Regions from separate parts of the Paenibacillus sp. Lou8.1 genome, predicted to be linked through region 2. Evidence: riboswitches for the same ligand, from Rfam matches in the RefSeq annotation. Region 2 holds a riboswitch; the other holds the start of a gene.
What was found. A riboswitch is a leader RNA that binds a small molecule or an ion and turns the genes downstream of it on or off. The one in region 2 is predicted to bind thiamine pyrophosphate.
Positions count from the first base shown of each region.

Region 1: linked by a shared signal. The riboswitch ahead of NLX78_RS03820 (thiamine phosphate synthase) and the one ahead of tenA (thiaminase II) in region 2 are both predicted to bind thiamine pyrophosphate.

Region 1 covers NZ_JANAVN010000002.1:218,897-223,712, reverse strand. Annotated here, with positions in the region: gene NLX78_RS03825 (ABC-F family ATP-binding cassette domain-containing protein) at 69-1,622, shown strand; TPP riboswitch at 1,716-1,824, shown strand; gene NLX78_RS03820 (thiamine phosphate synthase) at 2,089-2,682, shown strand; gene thiO (glycine oxidase ThiO) at 2,747-3,895, shown strand; gene thiS (sulfur carrier protein ThiS) at 3,892-4,095, shown strand; gene NLX78_RS03805 (thiazole synthase) at 4,098-4,816, shown strand, end outside.
Region 2 covers NZ_JANAVN010000005.1:262,251-267,066, reverse strand. Annotated here, with positions in the region: gene NLX78_RS09445 (NAD-dependent malic enzyme) at 151-1,872, shown strand; TPP riboswitch at 1,965-2,067, shown strand; gene tenA (thiaminase II) at 2,205-2,894, shown strand; gene thiM (hydroxyethylthiazole kinase) at 2,970-3,812, shown strand; gene thiD (bifunctional hydroxymethylpyrimidine kinase/phosphomethylpyrimidine kinase) at 3,809-4,639, shown strand; gene thiE (thiamine phosphate synthase) at 4,636-4,816, shown strand, end outside.

The DNA.
Region 1 (4,816 bases), on a different contig from region 2:
GAAACGAAATGCATATGAAATAAGAACAGTCGGCAGCGCCGATGACAATAAGGAGCCAAAAACAGCTTATGAGTTTATTGACTGTAGAAAATGTATCCCACAACTTTGGGGACCGCGCATTATTTAAAAATGTTTCCTTTCGATTGCTTGCGGGGGAACGTGTAGGTTTGGTAGGAGCTAACGGTGTTGGTAAATCGACACTCATGAACATTCTCACTGGAAAATTGCTTAAGGATGAGGGTAAAGTGGAATGGACTCCACGTGTACGTTACGGTTATCTGGATCAGCACACCAAGCTGACACCGGGCAAAACGGTACGTGATGTATTAAAAGACGCTTTTCTTCCTTTGTTGGAATTGGAAAAGGAAATGATGCAGATTACTGACAAAATGGGGGATGCTTCTCCTGAAGAGTTGGAAGTGTTGCTGGAACAGATGGGTGAAATTCAGGAGCAACTGGATATGGGGGATTTTTACCTCATTGATGTGAAGGTTGAAGAAATGGCGAATGGACTAGGTCTGTCGGCCATAGGACTGGATCGGGATGTATCTGCACTTAGCGGCGGGCAACGGACAAAGGTGCTTCTTGCTAAGTTGCTGCTGGAAAAACCGAATGTCCTGCTGCTGGATGAGCCTACCAACTACTTGGATGTAGAGCATATTGAATGGCTTACGCGCTATTTGAAGGATTATCCCTATGCTTTTATCCTTATTTCACATGATACTGAGTTTATGAACCAGGTCGTTAATGTTATTTACCATCTTGAATTTGCCAAGATGACCCGTTATTCAGCTAACTATGAAAAGTTTCTTGAAATGGCGGATCTGAACAAAGCTCAGCATATTGATGCTTATGAGAAGCAACAGGACTTTATTAAGAAACAAGAAGATTTTATTCAGCGTAATAAAGCGCGTGCTTCTACCTCAGGCAGAGCAAAGAGCCGTGAAAAGCAGCTTGATCGGATCGAACGTATTGATAAGCCTGAAGAAGCCGCAAAACCAACCTTTCAATTCAAAGAGGCACGTGCAAGCGGAAAGACGGTATTTGAGGGTATTGATTTTGAGATTGGTTATACACATGCCCTTTTGCCTAAGATGTCCATGACGATTGAACGTGGCGAAAAAATTGCAATTGTCGGCTACAACGGTGTCGGTAAATCGACATTGCTCAAAACCATATTGGGAAAAATTCCGCCAATCAGTGGAAAAACCTATCAAGGTGATTTTTTGCAGCCCGCTTATTTTGAGCAGGAAGTAAAGGCAGAGAAAATTACACCGATTGACGATGTGTGGAATGAATTTCCGCATTTGAACCAGCATGAAGTACGAGCGCATTTGGCGCGCTGCGGTTTGAAAAATGAGCATATCACACGTCCGCTATCTGCGCTTAGTGGTGGAGAACAGGCTAAAGTCCGTCTTTGCAAACTGTTAATGCGTGAAAGCAACTGGGTATTGTTCGATGAGCCTACCAACCACTTGGATGTTAAAGCAAAGGATGAGCTGAAACGTGCCTTGAAGGAATACAAAGGGACGGTATTGCTTGTATCTCACGAACCGGACTTTTACGAGGATTGGGTAACCAAAACGTGGAATGTGGAAGAGTGGTCAAGTAAAGTTAACTAAAATCAGTTAAATCCAGTTCTGCATATTTCACACGAAGTGGGGTTTGCAGAATTAGGAAAATATGCTAAGCTATCTATAGCTTATACAATAAAATAGTCACACTAGGGGAGCCGCCCATGCGGCTGAGACGGAATAAATGGATTTCGGACCCTTTGCACCTGATCTGGGTTATGCCAGCGTAGGGAAGTGAGCGCCGTACAAACAAGGCAACACCATCTTTATTTTGTTTGTGCGTGGGACGATACACGTATACGGATATCATGGTCCGTTCGATTATTGGACGTTCGTTAAACCACTTCCTTGGGGAAGTGGTTTTTTTGCGTTTCGTTCATTTTAAGTTGTTCGAGCTTCCGTAGACGGATTCACATACAATCCCCTTTCATTACTGCTGGTAGACGTGGCTGCTAAGCTTAGATCCTTTAATCCAATGTGAGGTGAAGACAAAATCGAATTACACGCAATTTCAATGGAAAAGGGCACTTTTGCACAAGCCGCCCGAGTGGCTGCTATGATTTGTCCGTATGTTCATTATGTACACGCACGTTTAAAACAGAATGGTGCCTCTGCATTGCTTTCTTTGACTCGCAGCATGGTGGAGCAGGAAGTTCCTTTGCAACAAATTGTAGTAAATGATCGTGTGGATGTAGCTTTACTTACTTTGGTTGGAACCGTCCAGCTACCAGCTAATGGATTACCTGTTGTGGATGTGAAAAGCCTACTTTCAAAGAGTACACGCTGTGGAGTGTCTGTGCATTCCTTGGAGGAGGCGCAGACTGCCGAGCAGGCAGGAGCAGACTATGTACTTTATGGTCACGTATATGAGACCCATTGTAAGCCCGGTATTGTACCGCGGGGTTTAGCTCAGCTTGAACATATTTGCAGGCTGTCGAACATTCCGGTGATCGCGCTGGGCGGCATACAACCGCACCATATCCCGGAGCTTTATATGGCCGGAGCAAGCGGAATTGCGGTGATGTCTGGTATATGGGAGGCTGAGTCGCCCGTTGCAGCTGCGATGGAATATAGGCGAATGGCAGATCTTGTAGTTCACAGCTTGTAGCGAGAAAACGAGAGTAGAGGCAAGCTGAAAGCAGAATGGTTGATGGAGAGGAGACACGGAACAAATGCTAAAGATACACACAGAGGCAAGAGCGATAGGACATGCTGAATGCTTGGTCATAGGTGGAGGTGTCATCGGCAGTTCCATTGCTTATCATGTGGCCAAGGAGGGAAGAAGTACGATCATGCTGGAACGATTGATCCCGGGTGAGGGAGCCTCAGGAGCAGCGGTTGGAATGCTGGCAGCGGAAAGTGAAGAGTTCACCGACTCTGAGCTGGCACGATTTGCTCGCAGAAGTCGAGATGCATTCCCTGAGCTTGTCTGTGATCTGGAGCGTTTGTCGGGTATTTCGGTGGAATTCCGTACAGAAGGATTTGTGACCCCTTTCCGTACGGAAACTGAAGGCCAAAAACGCTGGAAAGCTGCTAAAACGCGAGAGGATGATTGTCCTATCTGGTGGGATGCGAGGGAATTGGCCCGACGAATTCCAGGTTTGGATGAACAAGCGATCGGAGCAATATATCGTTCAAAGGAGACACAAGTGGCTCCTGTCCAGCTTTGTCGTGCTTATGCAGGTGCTGCTGCGGTGCTGGGAGCAACGGTATGGTCTGGTACACGGGCAGAGCAACTGGTCATACAGGATGGTCGAGTTTGCGGTGTCCGAACAGATAGCGGCTTTTTTTCCTGCGATCAGGTCATTATTGCTGGAGGCTTGGATAGCATGAAATTACTGGCGCAGGTTGGGTTTGAATATCCACTTTATCCGGTCAAGGGCGAAGCGGTAGCGGTCTCCTTGAAGGATCACCCATTAGAATACACCATTTATGCTGATGATATTTACCTCGTGCCTAAACAGAATAACGAGCTTTGGATTGGGGCAACGAGCCTTCCGCATCAATATGACGAAGAAGTGACCGTAGGAGGCTTGGAGGGGTTGCTGGCACGTGCCTCTGCCTGGCTGCCGCGCGTCCGTGAAGCTTCTTTTATACGCGCTTGGGCGGGCTTACGTCCGCAGGCTGCATCAGGTCACCCTTTTATAGGCACTGTTCCTGGGGTCGAGGGCGTATATGCTGCAGTCGGGCATTATCGCAACGGTGTCCTGCTGAGTGATGCTACCGGGCGTGCGATGGCAGCTATGCTTAATGGGGCTGGTGCAGCAGAACTTGGGATAAGTAGTTTTTCTTCTGAGCTCCTCAAGGAGAAAAGCATATGAAGCTGACGATTAACGGCCAGAGCATGACCTTTTCTAATCGAATCACTCATGTGAATCAATTGCTACATGAGCTTGATGTAAAGGTGAAAACCGTAGTGGTGGAGCTGAATCGGCATATATTGAGCCGTGAAGATCATGATGAAGCGGTACTGAAGGATGGAGATTGCCTAGAAATTGTACATTTTGTGGGAGGCGGTTGATCATGTTAACCATTGGAAAAGCATCTTTTACGTCGAGGTTGTTGTTGGGAACAGGAAAATTCTCTGATCTGGATATTCAATCCCAAGCCGTAGAGGCTGCTGAGACGGAAATATTGACGTTTGCTGTACGGAGATTGAACTTGGAGGAACGGGATAAGCAGCATTTTCTCGATATGCTGGATTTGAGCCGGTATACACTTCTTCCCAACACAGCAGGGGCTACAACAGCAGAGGAGGCGATTCGTATTGCCAAATTGGCAAAAGCCTCCGGCCTGTGCGATATGATTAAGGTGGAAGTCATTGGGGATAGCAAGACACTGCTCCCTGACCCTTTTGAAACGTTGAAAGCTAGTGATAAGCTGTTAGAAGAAGGCTTTATCGTGCTGCCCTACATATCGGACGATGTGATTCTAGCAAAGAGGCTACAAGAGCTTGGAGTACACGCCGTTATGCCTGGAGCCTCACCGATTGGTACAGGACATGGTTTGCTCAATCCGTTTTCATTAGAGCTAATTATTGAACAGGCGGAGGTTCCGGTTATTGTCGATGCGGGTATTCGCTCACCCGGTGACGCGGCAATGGCGATGCAGTTAGGGGCAGATGCTGTTTTGTTGAACACAGCCGTATCAGGAGCGAAGGACCCAGTAAAAATGGCCGAGGCCATGAAACTGGCTGTTCGTGCTGGAAGGTATGGTTTTGAGGCGGGGATGATTCCTGTAAA
Region 2 (4,816 bases):
AGTTCTTTTATATCATTAGAAAGAAACAAATATGGTTATTTTGTCATAGATAAATGCAAGAATAAAACATATTTGCACGTCCATACTATGGACAACATGTCATCTTTCGTTATGAATAGTTATGAAAATGAAGAGAAAGAAGGTCTTTCTATGGAAGCTTTTTATGTCAATCGCGATGGCTCATTATCTACTCCATTGCGGGGAAAGGATGTGTTGGCAAATCCCCTTTTGAACAAAGGTGTCGCTTTTACAGAAGAAGAACGCAAAGAACTGGGTTTGGAAGGAATCCTTCCTCCCACCGTCCTTTCATTAGAGAAACAGAGCGTACGGGCATATCAGCAGTTTCTGGCACAACCCACCATGCTGCGAAAAAATGCTTCTCTCAACGACCTTCACAACCGAAATGTCGTACTCTACTACCGGCTGCTAACCGATCATTTGAGTGAAATGCTGCCCGTAGTCTACACGCCGACCGTAGGAACCGCGATTCAAGAATATAGTCACGAGTACAACCGCCCTGGAGGCATATATTTGTCGATAGATAACCCGAACGGTATTGGACAAGCATTCCATAATTCTGGTTTGAGTGGCCATGATGTGGATCTGATCGTCGTGACAGATTCCGAAAGTATTTTAGGGATTGGTGACTGGGGCGTCGGGGGTATTAACATTGCTATCGGCAAGCTTGCAGTGTATACGGCTGCGGCAGGCATTCATCCCGGGCGGGTGCTGCCAATTGTACTGGATGTAGGTACAAATAATGAAAAGCTGCTGAATGATCCACTGTACATCGGAAACCGCCATAAACGGGTTCGCGGAGAAGCCTATAACCAGTTTATTGATACTTTTATCAGCAAAACGTTAGCGCAATTCCCAAAGGCGCTTTTACATTGGGAAGATGTGGGCAGCGTAAATGCACGCCATATTATAGGAAAATACGGTCAAAGCATACTCACCTTCAACGATGATATACAAGGTACAGGAGCGGTGACCTTGGCTGCGATTCTTTCGGCGGTGGATGTCACCAAGACTCCGCTGCGTGAACAAAAAATACTTGTTTTCGGCCCAGGGGCAGCAGGAATCGGTAACGCTGATCAAATTCGGGGTGCTATGATTGAGGACGGCCTTTCCGCAGAAGATTCCTTCAAGTCCTTTTGGGCCTTTGATTATCGCGGGCTGTTAATGGAAGATATGGAAGACGTATTGGAGTATCAGAAACCGTATGTGCGCAAAAAGGATGAAATCAGCTCATGGACCCGATCGGGTGACGGCAAAATACCACTGCTAGAGGTCATCCGTCAGGTGAAGCCTACGATATTGATTGGAACTTCCGGTGTAGCAGGTGCCTTTTCTGAAGAGATCATCAAGGAGATGGCGAAACATGTAGAACGCCCGATCATTATGCCCATGTCCAATCCTACAAACCTTGCAGAAGCAGTACCCGAGGATTTGATACGGTGGACCGATGGCAAAGCACTGATTGCAACCGGAAGTCCTTTTGAGCCCGTCACCTATAACGGTACGAAATTTGAGATTGGACAGGCGAACAATGCCTTTGTTTTTCCGGGACTGGGTCTGGGTGCGATTGTGGTTAAAGCCAAAAGGATTACCCCTGCGATGTTTACAGCGGCAGCAGTTGCTGTTGCCAATGGTGTAGATTCGAATACGCCTGGCGGTGCACTACTCCCTCATATCCGAAAATTACGCGAAGTTTCGTACGCTGTTGCGATTGCGGTTGCAAAAGCCGCGATACAGGATCAGGTAGCCCAGGCGCACATTTCAGATGTGGAACAAGCTATACGGGATGTAATGTGGAAACCGGAATATGCCAAGGTCAAAGCTGTGGAAAGTGTAATTCATCACCCTCACTAAGCTCAAAACACCTAACTAGAGGAAATTTCATATTTTGCACACTATGTTTGACATAGCGTATGAACGTATGTACAGTAATAGTCAAAAGAATAGAAGTCCACTAGGGGAGCCGCTATGGCTGAGACAAGAACGTATCTTGGACCCTTTGAACCTGATCTAGTTCGTACTAGCGTAGGAAAGTGGAGCCTTCGTATATAAGGTTTCAAACGTTTTTTTGCGTATTGGGCCTATTGTTGAAGCCGCTCCATTTTTCCGGGGCGGCTTTTTAGCGTTGTTCCGGAATTATATTCTTACAGGACTTCTTGCTCTTCAATTTGATGGAGGTGGGGAAATTGAGTTTTACACAAGAACTCCGTCGGCAGGCGGACGGCATTTTTCAAGCGATTTTTGAGCACCCCTTTGTGAGAGGTATTGCTGAAGGAAGTTTGACAAGGGGACAGCTGATTCACTATGTAAAACAGGACTTTGAATATTTGAACGCATACATGCGGATATACGGCATCGCAATCTCCAAATGCACGAATCGGGAGGACATGGCTGTATTTAATGAACAAATCTCTTTTATTCTCCACAGCGAGGTTCATCCGCATCAAAATTTCTGTGCTGTCGCAGGGGTGACCTATGAAGAGTTGCAGGGATATCCGCTCGCTCCGTCGGCTCATCACTATATCCGTCACATGCTGACGGTTGCGCATGAGGGTAGCCTGGGCGAGATCTTGGCTGTGCTGCTGCCATGTATGTGGACGTATGCCGAGATTGGTCGCAGGCTGCTGGATGAAGTAAAGCCGGATGAGTCTCATCCGTTCTATGAATGGATGGGCTTCTATGGAGACCAGCTTGATGATACAACACTCAAGTTCCGAGAACGTGTAGATGCTTGGGCGGAAGACGCAACGGCTGCTGAGCGGGAGCGGATGATTGAGCATTTTATACTGAGCTGCCAGCTGGAATATAAGTTCTGGGACATGGCTTATACGCAAGAAGAATGGCCAGTCCAGATGCAGGTAACGGTCTTGGAATAGTTAGCCTGGCAATTCGATTCGTGAAGTACGGTTAAATGCCCTGTTGAACTACCAACTATAGAGAGGATAATCATTATGAGTACATGGGAAAAAAGCTATTCGGATCTCCTGACGAAGGTACAAAACACCAAACCCCTCGTTCACAATATGACCAATGTGGTAGTCACCAACTTTACGGCCAACGGCCTGTATGCATTGGGCGCCTCCCCGGTGATGGCCTATGCACCTGAGGAAGTAGCAGATATGGCAAAAATAGCAGGTGCCGTCGTGTTAAACATCGGTACACTGAACCGCGAACTGGTGGATGCCATGATCATTGCTGGACAATCGGCGAATGCACACGGTGTTCCGGTGCTGCTAGATCCGGTCGGTGCGGGAGCAACGAGCTTTAGAACTGAATCGGCACTGCGAATCCTGAGTGAAGTCAAAATCTCATTGGTGCGGGGCAATGCAGCCGAAGTCGCACATCTTGTTGGAGAAGCGCGTGAGATTAAAGGCGTAGATGCCGGTGACAGTGCTGACAGCGGCCATGTCGATCTGGCAATTCGGGCTGCTCGAACGCTCAATACGATGGTTGTCATTACTGGAAAAGAGGATGTCATCACCGATGGGGCCGAAGCACGAATGATTAGCGGCGGAGACGCGCTCCTCACGAAGGTAACCGGAGCAGGCTGCCTGCTGACCTCTGTGTTAGGTGCCTTTGCAGCTGTTGAACCCAACCTGCTGCTCGCCGGTACAGCAGGTTTGGCATTTTACGGTGCAGCAGCTTCTCGAGCCGCAGCACGTACCGCAGAGCTGGGGCCCGGCAGCTTCCAGATTGCCTTTCTCGACGAGCTGGCCAAACTGCATACAGGTTCACTAGAGGGGCATGTCTCGATCCATGAAGCCGGAACAACAGCAGCAGGTGGTGCGCGATGACAGACGTTCGTGTACCCAGAGCGCTGACGATTGCTGGTTCAGACAGTGGCGGCGGGGCTGGAATTCAAGCTGATCTCAAAACCTTTCAAGAACTTGGCGTGTACGGCATGTCGGCTATTACGGCCATTACCGTACAGAATACCTTAGGGGTCCACGGCGTATATCCGCTACCAGAGGAAGCAACAGCGGAACAGATCGAAGCTGTAGGATTAGACCTTGGAGTGGATGCCCTGAAGACTGGCATGCTGTTTAATGCCGGCATCATCCGTCTTGTGAGCGAGCAGATCCGAAGGTTCGGCTGGAAAAAGGTCGTCGTCGATCCCGTGATGATTGCCAAGGGAGGCGCTGAACTGCTGCAGCTGGAAGCGGTGCAGGCTTTGAAGGACGACCTGCTCCCCTTGGCCCTGGTCGTTACACCGAATATCCCGGAGGCGGAAGCCCTGACAGGGATCAGTATCCATACGATGGAGGATCGCCGCGAGGCTGCGAGACATATTAGCAGTATGGGACCAAAATTCGTTGTGATCAAGGGTGGCCACGCTGACGAGAGCGAGATCAGCGGACAGATTGTTGACCTGCTTTTTGACGGAACCGCCTTTATAGAGCTGAGCGGCAAGCGAGTACGGACTGTCCATACACACGGAACAGGGTGCACTTTCTCGGCAGCGATTACCGCGGAATTAGGGAAAGGGATGTCTGTACCGGAGGCTATCTCGAATGGCAAAGCCTTCATCCAGGCGGCAATTGAGGATACGTTGTGTCTGGGACAGGGACACGGCCCAACCAATCATTGGGCCTACCGACGTCGTCAGGAGATGCTTCTATGAGCGGCAGAATATTGTCAGAGGTGGTGCGCCGCCATCTACAGATATACCTGGTGCTTGGAAGCGTGAATTGCCTCGCGGAACCAGGCTGGGTCGTGCAGGAGGCTCTGGCTGGCGGAGCAACCATGGTCCAGTTCCGAGAAAAGGGTCTCGGCGCGTTAACGGGCGTTCCTATGTTCG